Regions from separate parts of the Stenotrophomonas sp. a6 genome, predicted to be linked through region 1. Evidence: riboswitches for the same ligand, from Rfam matches in the RefSeq annotation. Region 1 holds a riboswitch; the other holds the start of a gene.

Region 1 (7,277 bases):
TGGGCGGCAGCGCCAGCTGCCGGGCCGGCGCATTGCCCGAGGTCTGCACCTTGATCACACCACCTCCGGCGCCATCCTCGTTGGCGCCTTCGTAGGCAACCTGGGAGCCGTCCGGCGAAAGTGTGGGATAGGTTTCAAAACCACTGGTGGCGGTGATCAGGCGATAGGGACGCTGCGGGCTGCCGATCACCCGCACGCCGTTCTCGACCGCTGCATCCACCGGTGAACTCGGATCCGGCCCGCGCCGCAGCAACAATGTGGCCATGACCAGCAGCGCGGCCAGCATCATCACACCCAGCACCCACAACAGCTGGCGGCGCAGCTGGCGCCAGCCGCGCCGGCGTGAAGGCGCTGCCGGCACGGCCAGCGCCGGAATCGTGCCGGCACCGTCCGGCGACGGCATCACATCCGCAACGGCCAGCGCGTCCACTTCCGCCGCCGGCTCGAAGTCGTCCAGCGCCTGCACCGGTACCAGCAGCCGATAGCCGCTCTTGGCGATGGTCTCGATGTAGGCCTGGCCATTGTCGTCGTCGTTGGCGAACGCCTTGCGCAGCTGGGTGACGGCCTGGGTCAGCACGTCATTGGTCGGCAACGTATCGGGCCAGACCTCGGCAAACAGCTCTTCACGGGTGACCACGCGCCCAGGCTGCCGCATCAACACGCGAAGTACGCCCAGCGCTTTCGGCGTCAGCCGCCGCGGACGGCGCGCGCCTTCAACCTCGACCTCACGCGAGGACAAGGTAATGACACAGTCGCCGACCTGCACGCGGTCGGCGTCAATGGGCGTGAGTTCGCTGCTGTTCATTTTCCGCTATACAGTAGGGACGGGACCTGGGCAGGGCTCACCAGCAATACCGTCCCCACCGTCCCTGGACAGGGCCATCGAAAAGCCAGATTCCGCACAAAGCATCGGCGCATACCGCAAAAACACTAACGCCCCCGGATATTAGCCTAAGCCGGTTACCCCGCCTATGACGGGGTCGACACTCAGGCTCTCTCTCGCCGACGCATTCACATAATCTGCATCACCATTCGCGCCCTTTTGGGCGCGAAATTTTTATCTGGCGTTCATTTTCACATGCGCCGAAGCATGGTCAATCCGACCAGACGCGACACCACAAGGCCGATATACATGACGCCTGCGAACTGTTCGAGCATCACCAGGGCCCGTGCCTGCGGGTGCAACGGCACGACGTCACTCAATCCAACTCCGGACAACAAGCTGAAGCTCAGATAAAGCAGCTCCATCCAACTGCGCTCGGGGCCAGCCGTCGCACCCTGGAAACTGCCTGGATACCACTGTTGGCACACCGCGAATGCAAAGGCGAACCCCCAGGCCAGCAGGGTGAAGGTTGCCCCGGCCGCGAACAGTTCGTCGCGTGTTACTCGATGGTCCTGCAGCATGTAGGCGATCAATGCCCCGGCCGTATAGAAGTACAGCAGGCTTTCCAGCAGCTGCGCGGTGGTCAGCAGCGCACTGCGGTCCAGCAGGGCGCCAGCCAGCGAGAACACCACCGATGGAATGGCCAGCAGCAATGCCAGCCACGTGCCCAGCGGACTGCGCTGGACCACCCACAGCGCCAGGCCGAGTACCGCCATGCCGACCATGCCCAGCGCCGCCCGGCCAGCGGCGGTGTCATCGAGGGCGGGATACAACAGCACCGCGATCAACTGGGCGGCCAGGAGCCAGGCCGAAGGATGGCGGCGGGCGATGGCCAGCCAGCGGGTGGTCGTGGCAACGGGCATGGCGTCCTTTCCCCTGGGCGATGCGCGGAGGATAGCCGGGCGCGGCGTGATGAACGGTAGTGCCGGCCATTGGCCAGCACTCTCCCCGGTCCCGTGCACGACGGAATGCCGGCCGGCGGCCGGCACTACCCGTTACCCGTCACCCCTGGCGGTAGACCTCGGCCCCGCCAGCACGGAACTCCTGCGACTTCTCCTTCATGCCGGCCTCGGCGTAGTCGCGCACGTCCTGGGTGATCTTCATCGAACAGAAGTGCGGTCCGCACATCGAGCAGAAGTGGGCCAGCTTGTGCGCGTCCTTCGGCAACGTCTCGTCGTGGAATTCCTTGGCCTTTTCCGGATCCAGGCCCAGGTGGAACTGGTCTTCCCAGCGGAACTCGAAGCGCGCCTTGCTCAGCGCGTTGTCGCGTACCTGTGCGCCCGGATGCCCCTTGGCCAGGTCGGCCGCGTGCGCGGCAATGCGGTAAGCCATGATGCCGTCGCGCACGTCCTGGCGGTTGGGCAGGCCCAGGTGCTCCTTCGGCGTCACGTAGCAGAGCATGGCCGTGCCAAACCAGCCGATCATCGCCGCGCCGATCGCACTGGTGATGTGGTCGTAGCCCGGCGCGATGTCGGTCGTCAGCGGCCCCAGCGTGTAGAACGGCGCTTCGCCGCATTCGCGCAGCTGCTTGTCCATGTTTTCCTTGATCAGCTGCATCGGCACGTGGCCGGGGCCTTCGATCATGGTCTGCACATCGTGTTTCCAGGCGATCTTCGTCAGTTCACCCAGCGTTTCCAGTTCGCCGAACTGCGCCGCGTCGTTGGCATCAGCGATGCAACCCGGGCGCAGGCCGTCGCCCAGCGAGAAGGTCACGTCGTAGGCCTTCATGATTTCGCAGATGTCTTCGAAATGCGTGTAGAGGAAGTTCTCCTTGTGGTGCGCCAGGCACCACTTGGCCATGATCGAGCCGCCGCGGCTGACGATGCCGGTAACACGCTTGGCGGTAAGCGGCACGTAGCGCAGCAGCACGCCAGCGTGGATGGTGAAGTAGTCCACGCCCTGCTCGGCCTGCTCGATCAGGGTGTCGCGGAAGATCTCCCAGGTCAGTGCCTCGGCGCGGCCGTCAACCTTCTCCAGGGCCTGGTAGATCGGCACGGTACCGATCGCAACCGGCGAGTTGCGGATGATCCATTCGCGCGTCTCGTGGATGTGCTTGCCGGTGGACAGGTCCATCACCGTGTCACCGCCCCAGCGGATCGCCCACACCAGCTTCTCCACTTCCTCGGCGATGCCGGAAGACACCGCACTGTTGCCGATGTTGGCGTTGATCTTGGTCAGGAAATTGCGGCCGATGATCATCGGCTCGCTTTCCGGGTGGTTGATGTTGTTGGGCAGCACCGCACGGCCACGGGCGATTTCGTCGCGCACGAACTCCGGGGTGATGATCTTCTGGATCGACGCGCCGAACGCCTCGCCCGGGTGCTGCTGCAGCAGGCCGGCATCGCGGATCGCGTCCAGGCGCTGGTTCTCGCGGATGGCGACGAATTCCATTTCCGGCGTGATGATGCCGCGGCGCGCGTAATGCATCTGGGTGACGTTGGCACCGGCACGTGCACGGCGTGGCAGGCTGCGCGCGGGGAAACGCACCGCGTCAAGCTTCGGGTCATGCTCGCGATCGCGACCGAACGAAGAACTCAGTCCTTCGAGCTGCTCGGTATCACCGCGCTCTTCCACCCAGCCGCGACGCAGTGCCGGCAAACCGGCGGAAAGATCGATGCGCACCTCCGGGTCGGTGTACGGGCCCGACGTGTCGTAAACGGTCACCGGCGCATTCTCTTCGCCGCCGAACAGCGTCGGCGTACGGGTCAGCGCGATCTCGCGCATCGGCACCTGCAGATCCGGGCGTGAACCGGGCACGTGGATCTTGCGCGAGCCGGGAATGGGCCGGGTCACGGATGCGGAGAGTTGCTGGGCCTGTTGCTGCAGGGCGGAGAGCTGTGCGTTCATCGGGCATCGTCCAGGAAGGTCAGGGACGAAGCGGCGGCGCACGGCACCCGCGCACGGACGGTCCTTGGGCGGAGTCCGGGCACGGCTGCATTGCAAAGCTTCCCTACGCCGGTATGAGCCGGATCAGGTTCCAAGGGACTGTCTCAACCGTGGCCACATGGCCCGGTACCCCCGCTTCTTGGTGCGCATTAGAGCATAGACCGCCCGCCTCCGGGACCAGGTCGCCATTCGTTAACGGAACCATGACGTCGCGTTCAGTAACGTGCACGCCATCGCGTTGCTGAGATCGATGCGTTCCCCGCCGCCTTCGCGGCCCCTGCCCGGTCCGTGCTGCATGCCGCCGGCCCTTCGCCGCAAGCTCTGCTCGCTCCCCTCAATCCCCCTTGATCGGAGAAGCTCCTTCATGGTGTTTCGCGTTTCCATCGCACTGGTTCTGCTGCTGGTGCTGCTCGCCGGTATCGCCCCCGGCCCCTTCAACACCGTGGTCCAGTCGATGCTGGCGGAAGTCATCCGCAGTGTCGGCTGGCTGTACCTGCTGGTGGTGTTCCTGGCGCTGGTGTTCCTGATGTACCTGGCGTTCGGCCGCTTCGGCAACCTGCGCATCGGCGGCGAGGACGCCGAACCCGAGTTCTCGCGTGCCAGCTGGATGTCGATGCTGTTCGCCGCCGGCATGGGCATCGGCCTGGTGTTCTGGGGTGCGGCCGAGCCCATCTCGCATTTCAGCAAGCCGCCGGAAGGCCTGGCGCCGCAAAGCCTGGATGCGGCGCGCGCATCGATGCGCTATGCGTTCTTCCACTGGGGCCTGCACCCGTGGGCGATCTACGCACTGATCGGCCTGGCGATGGCCTGGTTCCAGTTCAACCGCAATGGACGCGGCCTGGTCAGCGACATGCTGCAGCCGATCATCGGCCGCCACCATCGCGGCTGGATCGGTCGGGTGGTCAACATCGCCGCCGTAGTTGCCACCGCGATCGGTGTCGCCACCACGCTCGGCTTCGGCACCATCCAGATTGCTGCCGGTATCGAACGCGTCTTCAGCGTGCAGGCTACCGTCGCCGTGCAGATGACCATCATTGCCGTCGCCTTCGTGCTGTACATGGCCTCCACCGCCAGTGGCGTGGAGCGAGGTGTGAAGTGGCTGTCCAACTTCAACCTGGCGTTGGCTGCCCTGCTGGCAGCCATCCTGCTGGTGCTGGGGCCGACCGGCTTCATCTTCGATACGTTCACCACCACGCTGGGCTCCTACCTCAACCAGTTGGTGACGATGAGCCTGCGCATGTCACCGTTCTCCGGCAGCACCTGGGTGGCGGACTGGACGATCTTCTACTGGGCCTGGTGGATCTCGTGGGCGCCGTTCGTGGGATCGTTCATTGCGCGCATCTCGCGCGGCCGCAGCGTGCGCGAGTTCGTGATCGGCGTCGTGCTCGCACCGACGCTGCTGGGCTTCTTCTGGTTCGCGGTGTTCGGCGGCACTGCGTTGTGGGCACAGATCTTCGGCCACGCCGATCTGGTGCAGGCGCTTGGCAATGGCTACGAGACGGTGTTGTTCACACTGTTCGACAGCATGCCGCTACCGTTGTTGCTGTCGTGCATCGCGCTGGTGCTGCTGATGATCTTCTTCGTGACCTCGGCCGATTCGGCGGTCCTGGTGCTGGCCAGCATGTCCACCGACGAGGCTGGCGACCCACCGTTGAAGCGCAAGCTGGCCTGGGGCATTGCGGTGGCACTGATCGCAGCGGCGTTGCTGCTGGCCGGAGGCCTGGACGCGCTGCAGGGCATGATCACGATCGCGGCATTGCCATTCGCGCTGCTGATGGTGCTGGTGATGGTGTCGCTGTACCGGGTGCTGGACCAGGAGTACACGCGGGAGCGGCGGCAGGCGCAGCGCCAGCGGCACATGATCGATGCGTGGATTGCACGCGAGATGGCGGCACAGAAGGAGACGCAGGCCGAGGCAGCGCGCGCGCACGATCAGGATTGAGGGTGTTTTGCAGCCTGCGGCTGCACCGCTTTTCTCAAGCAACGACAACAGCAACCTCAAAAGCAGCTCTGGGTTGCTGCTGGTTGGGCGGGGCGGTGTGGGCTGGCAGGACACGCCGTAAACCCATCCCTGGGGGCTCGATGGCGCCATCCATGGCGCCAACGGTCCTGCCAGCCCACGCCGCCCCACCCCCGACAGTTTCCGTGTGACGGTGGGTTTTCCACGCTAGGCGTGGATGAGGTGTATCGGAAAACAAGAAGGGGTCGGATCCGTTTTCCTTCGGAAAACGGATCCGACCCCAACCCACAGCGCGCGGCTGTTGCTGTTGCTGTTGCTTTTGATCTTCTTTTTTCTTCCTGCGGTGGCGGCCGCAGAAAACTGTCAGAGGCCGGGTGGGTGGGCTGGGCGGGGGTGTCAGCCGCATGGATGCGGCTGCCAAGCCTACAAGGACGTACTTGCGGCGTCCCCCGAACAGCCTATCCACCCGGCCCAACAAGCTATTCCGCTTCTGAACCCACCGCAGAGGGGGCTCAGCCCGTTGGCCGGGAAACTCAGTACCCCGCCGCCTGCCCATCCTTGCGACTCTCCGAAGCTCCGTAATAAACCCCGCTCTCGGGATCGCGCATGATCGCCTGGTACCCGCCATAAGGCCCATCGGCGAACACGATGCGATGCCCCTTGCGCATCAGCGCACGCACCGTCTCGTACGGGAAGCCGGTTTCCAGATTCACTTCGCCGCCATCGGTCATCGCCGTGGCCTGACCCGTCGGTTCAGTCGAGCCTTCGTGCTGGATGCGCGGCGCATCACCGGCTTCCTGCAGGTTCATCCCGAAATCCACCAGGTTCATCACGATCTGCGCATGGCCCTGCGGCTGCATCGCGCCGCCCATCACGCCGAAGCTGGCATACGGCTTGCCGCCCTTGGTGATGAACCCCGGAATGATGGTCTGGAATGGACGCTTGCCCGGCGCGTAGCCGTTGGGATGGTTCTTCTGCAGCACGAACATCTCGCCACGGTCCTGCAGGATGAAACCCAGACCGGGCGGTGCCATGCCGCTGCCCATGCCACGGTAGTTGGACTGGATCAGCGAAACCATCATGCCGTCGGCGTCGGCCACGGTCATGTAGATCGTGTCGCCCTCCTCCAGCTGCTTCGGCGTGCCCGGCTGCACTTCCTTCAACGCCTTGTCCATCGAGATCAGCGCACGACGCTGCGCGGCGTACTCCTTGGAGATGAGCTTCTGCACCGGTGCCGGCTGGAACGCCATGTCGGCGTAGAAACGCGCACGGTCGGCAAAGGCCAGCTTCTTCGCTTCGACAAACAGGTGCACGTGTTCCGGTGAACCGAACGGGATCTTCGAGAAGTCGTAGCCTTCCAGCACATTGAGGATCTGCAGCGCGGCGATGCCCTGGCTGTTCGGCGGCAGTTCCCAGACGTCGTAGCCGCGGTAGTTGCTGCTGACCGGTTCGACCCACTCGCCATGATGGTCAGCCATGTCCTGGTAGCTCAGGTAACCACCGTTGGCCTTGAAGTAGTCGCCGATGGTGTGGGCGATCTCGCCCTTG
Region 2 (7,277 bases), 1.0 Mb from region 1:
GGCATTGTCGGGGCGAAGACGCTGGAGGCCATCAAGGAAGCCCGCGAGCGCCCGCTGCTGAACGACGAACGGCACCCGCGCAATCCGCTCTTCATCCAGGCCAGCAAGGGTCTGGAACTGATGCCGGCCGGCACCTTCAAGGATCGCCACGCGCTGGAAAGCGCCGCCGCGGCCCTGACCAAGGAGGCGCATGCCGCCGGCCTGCAGCGCATCGACACGGTGGTGCCCAGCCCGAACGGTGAACGCCTGTTTGCCGTGCAGGGCACGATCGGTGACCCGGCAGCCAGCCGCGTGGCGGTGGAGGCCCGAGCCGCCAGCGAGCAGAGCATCGCGCTCAGCAGCGGTGCCGTGCAGGGCGCGCCTAACGTGCTGCACCAGCAGCAGGACGCCCAGCAGGAGCAGGCCCGGCAGGCACAGAAGGCGATGGGCGTCTGAGCCCGCAACGCCTTGGCAGAGAAGGGAGGGCCACGTCCGCGTGGCCTTTTCCCTTTCTGCCAGCTGAGCGGCCGAGGCCGCTTTCAGCCTTGCTTCATGCCACCTGCCGCTAGATGAATGCGCAAGCCGCACGGTGGACCAGGCAATGTTCCGGCAATGTTGGAACGTCAGCGTGGTCTCCACGGCAGCCGGGGCGCCCGCGCCCTCCCTGCCCAGCGTGGCATGCACCTCACAGGAGAACGAACATGCTCAGTACTTCCACACTCAGCTTCCGTGGTCTGGCGATGGCCCTGGCACTGGTGGCCGGTGTCGCCGTGGTCAGCGATGCCAGCGCGATGTCGAGGAAGGACAAGCGCACCCTGGTCGGCGCCGTGGTCGGTGGCGTGGCCGGCAACCTGCTCTCCAACGGCGATCCCGCTGCCACCGTCGGCGGCGCCGTGGCCGGCGGCGCGATCGGCAACCTGACCACCTCCGACCGCCGCGACCGCCGTTACTACGACAATCGCCGTTACGACGACCGCTACGATCGCCGTTACGACCGTGGCTACTACCGCAGCGGCTACTACGACCGCGGTGATGACCGTCGCTGGCAACGCGAGCGCTACTACGACAACCGCTACTACCACGACCGCGGTCGCCATCGCGGCTGGTAAGCAGCGCGGCATCTTCCATGCCGATGCACGGACGGGCGGGTCGATGACCCGCCCGTTTGCGTTGGCCGCGTGCATGGCGTTGAATGCGCAGCCTTGGATGTGACTTTCCCAACTGGGGCTGCGGCATGACTTCTTCCTCCCACCGCGTGCAGGGCCTCAACAACGACGAGGTCGCTGCCGACTGGCCACCGATCAGCGCGGCGGACATCGCGTGGCTGCGCCAGCACTACCCGCAGCTGGACGAGCGCAGCCAACCGCACTGGCACAGCCCGCGGCCGCTGTCGGCTGCCGCCATCGTCAACGGCGCGAACGGAGCGGTGTTCGTCAAGCGCCATCACCACAGCGTGCGCAGTGCGGCCTGCCTGGAAGAAGAGCACCACTTCATCACCCATCTCGCCGCAGCGGGCGTACCGGTGGTGCAGGTGCTGCCAGCGGCCGATGGCCACACGGCGGCCGAACATGGCGAATGGACGTTCGAGCTGCATGCGATCGGCGTCGGCGAGGACCTGTACCGCGATGCCGTGTCGTGGTCGCTGTTGACCGATGCCGCGCAGGCCCGCGAGGCTGGTCGCATGCTGGCCCGGTTACACCACGCCGCCGCCAGCTACCACGCGCCCCAGCGCAGCACCCATGTGCTGGTCGCGCGCGACGATCTGATCCGTGCCGACGATCCGATCGCGGCCATCAAGGCAGGGCTGCACGAGCGTCCCGGGCTGGCCCGCTATCTCGCGCGCATTCCATGGGAAGCGCAGCTGCAGCGCGACGTGCTGCCGTGGCATGCCGGCCTGGCCGAGCGCCTGCGCGATGAGCCACGATTGTGGGCGCACAACGACTGGCACGTTTCCAACCTGCTGTGGCGCGATGGGCAGATCAGTACCGTGCTGGATTTTGGCCTGGCCTCGCCCACCAGTGCGCTGTTCGACCTCGCCACGGCGATCGAGCGCAACGCGGTGGCGTGGCTGGAACTGGAGCGCGGCATGGAGGCGGTGCGCATCGATATCGCGCTGGCCCTGCTCGACGGCTACCGCCAGGTGCTGCCGCTGTCGGCGGCACGCGTGCACCTGCTGGCCGACCTGCTGCCGATGGTTCATTTCGACTTCGCACTGTCCGAAGTGGAGTACTTCGAAGGGGCCACCGGCTCGACCGCCAATGCCGATGTCGCGTGGCAGCCCTTCATGCTGGGGCATCCGGCGTGGTTCCACAGTGCGCCGGGACAGGCACTGCTGCAGGCGCTGCACGCGGCGGCGTGACCCGGTTGGCGCACCATTGGGGTCAGATCCCTTTCCTGTGGAAAGGGATCTGACCCCGCAGCCTGGACCCCGCAGCCTGAAGGACGCCGGCTCGCAAATCCGTACCATTTGTAGTGAAATGGTCACCTGAAGCGGGGGTGCCTGGATCTGCCAGGCTGAGAGAGTCCCTTGGAACCTGATCCGGTTTGCACCGGCGTAGGGAGCTTTGAGCCGCAGCCACACCCCCATCATGGGCCCTGTGCACCTGCGCGCCGTCGCTTCGTCTCCCTTGTTGTCCGAAGACGAACCGAATGAACCGCTGCCTGCGCCCCACCCTGCTCTCCCTCGCCCTCTGCGCTGCGCTGCCACTGCACGCCAGCGAGGCCGATGCGTCCCCTGATGCGGCTGCCACCGGCGCCGAGCGCTCGCCCACCGAACTGGCGGCGGTACGCGTGCAGGCCGGCAAACCTAAGGCCGATACCTCACGCGTGAACGCCTTCGGTGGCGGCAGCTGGAAGGACACGCCGGCCTCGGTGAACGTGCTCGAGCGCGATTACCTCGACCGTCGCCAGGTGCGTTCGCTGTCCGAGCTGGCCAGCAACGATGCCTCGCTGGGTGATGCGTATGCGCCGGTGGGTTACTACCAGAACGTCGCCATCCGTGGCTTTGCGCTGGACGCCGCCACCGGCTACCGCTTCAACGGCCTGTCCATCGCCGGCGAACAGCGCCTGGCGCTGGAGAACGTGCAGTCGGTGGAGATCCTCAAGGGTGAAGCCGGCCTGGCCGCAGGCGTGATGGCGCCGGGCGGCATCATCAACTACATCGGCAAGCGCCCGGCCGAAGTGCGCACCGCCACGCTCGGTACCGATTCGGAAGGCTCGCGCTACGTCGCCGTCGATGTCGGCCACTGGATCACCCCGCGTTTCGGCCTGCGCCTGAATGCCGCATGGGATTCCAGCAACTCCTATGTCGAGCACGCCGATGGCCGCCGCAATTTCTACTCGCTCGCGGCCGACTGGCTGATCGGCGAACGCGGCAAGCTGGAGGTGGACGCCAATTACCAGACCAGTTCGCAGCGTTCGGTGTCCGGCTACCAGCTGCTGGGCGCACGTGACCTGCCGCGCGGCGTCGACCGCGAACACCTGCTGGGTTACCAGCCGTGGCAGCGCCCGGTGGATATCGCCAGCACCAACATCACCGCGCTGCATACCTACGACTTCAACGAGGCCTGGCAGTCGCGCATCTCGGTCGGCCACAGCCGTTCGGTGATCGATGACAACGTCGCCTTCGCCTACGGCTGCTACTACGCCGTGCTGTGCGCCGATGGCAGCGTGCCGGGCAACTACTTCGCGCCCAACGGCGACTATGACGTCTACGACTACCGCAGCCCGGACGACACCCGTCGCAACCAGCAGGCCCGTGCCGAGCTGCGTGGCCGCTTCGAGACCGGCAGCGTCGGCCATGAGCTGACCGTCGGTGCCGACTACTTCCGCCGCACCGTGGACAAGCGCCCGAGCGTCAACGAGTACGTCGGCACCAGCAACATCCACGAAGCACCGGTGCCGGTATTCGCGCCGTCGCCGAAGATGCCGGGACCGTCCGCACGTCGCCTGGACAGCCGCCAGACCGCGTTCTTCGCGCTGGACCGGATGAGCTTCGGCGATGACTGGCAGTGGCTGGCCGGTGGCCGCTTCGTGCGCCTCGATGAGCGCGCCTACGACAAGCGTGGCACCCCGCAGCGGCACAGCCGCTTGTCGCGCTTCCTGCCGCAGACCGCGGTGGTGTGGAAGGCCACCGACCAGCTCAATGCCTATGCCAGCTACGTGCGCGGCATTTCGCTGGGCCAGGAAGCGCCGTTCTGGACCAGCAACGCCGACACCTTCCTGCCGTCCGTGCAGTCGCGGCAGCTGGAAGTGGGCGTGAAGTACGTGCCGGTCGAAGCGCTGACCCTGGGCGCGGCCGTGTTCCGCATTTCGCAGCCGTACCAGTACGCCAGACCGGACAGCAGCGACGTCGGCTACACCTTCGTCGAGGAAGGCACGCAGACCCACACCGGCCTGGAGCTGACCGCCAACGGCCAGCTGACCGATGCGCTGCAGATCGTGGCCAGCGCCAGCGTGCTGCAGGCGCGCGCGCGCGACACCGGCACGCCGGCCTATGAAGGCCATCAGCTGGTGAACGTGCCGAAGGTGCGCGCCAGCGTGCACCTGGCCTATGCGCTGCCGTTCGTGCAGGGCCTGGACGTGACCGGCGGCTGGCGCTATGCCGGTGCCAACGTGGCCCGCGCCGACGGTGGCGTGCGCGCACCCGACTATTCAGTGTTCGACGCTGGCCTGCGTTTCCAGCATCGCCTGCGCGAGCGCGCAGTGACCTGGAACCTGTCGGTGGACAACGTGTTCAACCGCTTCTACTGGCGCGATACCGGCAGCAGCGGCGGTGACTACTACCTGTTCCCCGGCGCACCGCGACAGGCCCGCCTGTCGGTGACGTTCGCGCTGTGAGCGGCGTGATGCTCGAGTGGACCGCCGCACTGTGCAGCATCCTCGGCGTCTGGCTGATGGCCCGGCGCCGGCTGGCGGCGTGGCCGGTGGGCCTGCTGTCGGTGGCGCTGTATGGCCTGGTGTTCGCCGAGGCCAAGCTGTACTCGGACACCCTGCTGCAGGTCGCCTTCGGTGGTTTCCTGGTCTATGGCTGGCTCAACTGGCGACAGCATGCCGCCGATGAGGGCAGCATCCGCATCGTGCCGCTGGCGCGCGGCACGCTGCTGCGCGACCTGTCCATCGGCCTGTGCGGTGGCGTGGCGCTGGGTGCGGCCATGCACAGCTTCACCGACGCTGCCCTGCCGTGGTTGGATGCGCTGCTGACCGGTCTGAGCCTGGTCGGGCAATGGTGGCAGGCACGCCGCCACGTGGCCTGCTGGTGGGTGTGGATCGCAGTGGACGTGGTCTATGTGGGTGCGTACCTGTTCAAGTCGCTGCACGTGACCGCCGCGCTGTACGTGTTCTTCCTCGGCCTGGCCGTGTTCGGCCTGCGCGCATGGAGCGCCGCCGCTCGCGAGCCACAGGTGGCAACCCGGTAGAGCCACGCCATACGTGGCTGGGCTACCGGTAGTCGCCAACCTTGGTTGGCGTGCGTGCCGACCAAGGTCGGCATCTACCCAGAACATCCACGCATGGCGTGGATCTACTGGGTAAGCACCAAACCCAGCCGCAGCGGCTGGCGCATGTCGGCCGGTGGCGCGGCCTGCAGGGGTGCACTCTGCAGGGTCGCGCGCAGGGCGGCGTCGACCTGGGTATCACCCAGGCTGTCGAATTCTAGCTTCGAAATGCGGCCATCCGCCGCGATCCACACGCTCACCGGCAGCGGCGTCGGTGCGTCCGGATGTGCCTGCAGCCATTCCAGCACGCGCTGCGCCTGCGGGTCCTGCTCCTGCTGCAGGCGCTGCTGCAGCTGGCCCCCCACGGCGGCGGCATAGGCCATCCAGTGTTCAGGAGCTTCCTGCGCGGACACCGCGGCGCTCCCCAGTGCCAGCGCACCGAACAACGCGGCCAGCGGCCGCCACCAGCGGCGTGCGCCGGTTGTGTTCCTTGCCATCGCCATCGCCTGCCTCCTGCACTCGCATCCAACAGCAGATGGTCGAGGCGGTAGATGACAGGCAGATGGCGGTCGCCGATGCCCGGCGCGATCAATCGCCCAGATCGGCCAGCACTTTGCGCGAGGGCGCGAAGAAGGTCACGCCGGTGGTGGCGGTGGAGAAATCGAGGATGCGGTCGTGCAGCGGCGCGGGATTGCCGATGAACATGCGCTCGAGCATCTTCTCGATCACCCACAGGCGGCGGGTGTAACCAATGAAATAGGTGCCGTACTCGCCACGGCCCGGGTTGGCGAACGGCATGTTGTCGCGCAGGATCTCGTGCTCACCGTCGGCGTCTTCAATGGTGCACAGGGTCTTGTGCGACTTCTGCGCATCGGCCGGTGCGTCATCCAGCTCGATGTTGTCGTGCTTGGTGCGGCCGATGATGGCTTCCTGCGCTTCAGTCTTCTGTGCGCGCCAGGCATCAAGGTTGTGCAGGTACTTCTGCACCACCACATAGCTGCCACCGGCATGTTCGGGATCTTCCTCGCCCACGATGGTGGCTTCCGGCAGCGACAGCCCTTCCGGATTGGCGGTGCCATCAACGAAATCGAGCAGATCGCGGCCATCGAAATAACGGAAGCCGGCCACGTCATCGACCGTCTCCACCGCATCGCCGAAGGCCATCAGCAGGTTGCGCTCGAACGCCACGATCAGGTCCATGGTGCGTGCGCGGATGTGATACAGCAGGTCGCCGGGCGTGGACACGGCGGTGTGGGTCGCGCCCTTGATCTCGCGGAACGGCTGCAGCTCACGCGGCGGCGTGGTGCCCACCAGCGGCTTCCACACGCGGTGACCAATGGCCACGTTGCAGGTGAAGGTGCGCTCGATCTCGCGGATGGCGGTGTTCTTGATCAGGTCATCGGTGCTGGCCAGGACCTCGCGTGCCTTCGCGATCGACGCCTCGTCGTCCTTCACCTTCAGCACCAGGAACGCCGCCGAATGGGTCAGTGGCGCAGTGATCTGCTGCGGCTCGTTGTCGAGCGTGTGGTTGAGGGCGGTGATCGGTGCGGGCTGGGAGTTCACGGCGGTTCCTGCTGGCTTGAGGCGGGCGCATCGCGTGTGGCGATGTGCGGGCGATCATAGCGGAACCGACTGACCGGGGACGGAGCGGTTCTCGTTCCGTCCACCAGCGGAGGTACGAAGACCTCAATCCACGTCACTCCAGACCGCCAACTCGTAGCCATCCAGATCGCGGAACTGGAAGCGGCGGCCACCGGGGAACGCGAACACCGCCTGCACCACCTCGCCCCCAGCGGCAGTCACACGCTGCTGTGCATCGGCCAGGTCCGCGCAGTAGAGGATCACCAGCGGCCCGCCGTGGGC

The links. Region 1 has a riboswitch for thiamine pyrophosphate ahead of thiC (phosphomethylpyrimidine synthase ThiC). Riboswitches for the same ligand answer to the same signal wherever they lie in the genome.
Region 2: another riboswitch for thiamine pyrophosphate. It lies ahead of Q9Q79_RS00755 (TonB-dependent siderophore receptor); the one in region 1 lies ahead of thiC (phosphomethylpyrimidine synthase ThiC).

Annotation. Positions count from the first base shown of each region.
Region 1 covers NZ_CP133161.1:3,649,007-3,656,283, forward strand. Annotated here, with positions in the region: gene Q9Q79_RS16770 (winged helix-turn-helix domain-containing protein) at 1-805, opposite strand, end outside; gene Q9Q79_RS16775 (ion channel) at 1,075-1,746, opposite strand; gene thiC (phosphomethylpyrimidine synthase ThiC) at 1,886-3,730, opposite strand; TPP riboswitch at 3,813-3,913, opposite strand; gene Q9Q79_RS16785 (BCCT family transporter) at 4,134-5,711, shown strand; gene ggt (gamma-glutamyltransferase) at 6,263-7,277, opposite strand, start outside.
Region 2 covers NZ_CP133161.1:161,001-168,277, reverse strand. Annotated here, with positions in the region: gene Q9Q79_RS00770 (peptidoglycan-binding protein) at 1-435, shown strand, start outside; gene Q9Q79_RS00765 (glycine zipper 2TM domain-containing protein) at 681-1,088, shown strand; gene Q9Q79_RS00760 (phosphotransferase) at 1,214-2,338, shown strand; TPP riboswitch at 2,462-2,557, shown strand; gene Q9Q79_RS00755 (TonB-dependent siderophore receptor) at 2,629-4,818, shown strand; gene pnuC (nicotinamide riboside transporter PnuC) at 4,827-5,396, shown strand; gene Q9Q79_RS00745 (hypothetical protein) at 5,501-5,917, opposite strand; gene Q9Q79_RS00740 (Dyp-type peroxidase) at 6,003-6,977, opposite strand; gene Q9Q79_RS00735 (VOC family protein) at 7,101-7,277, opposite strand, start outside.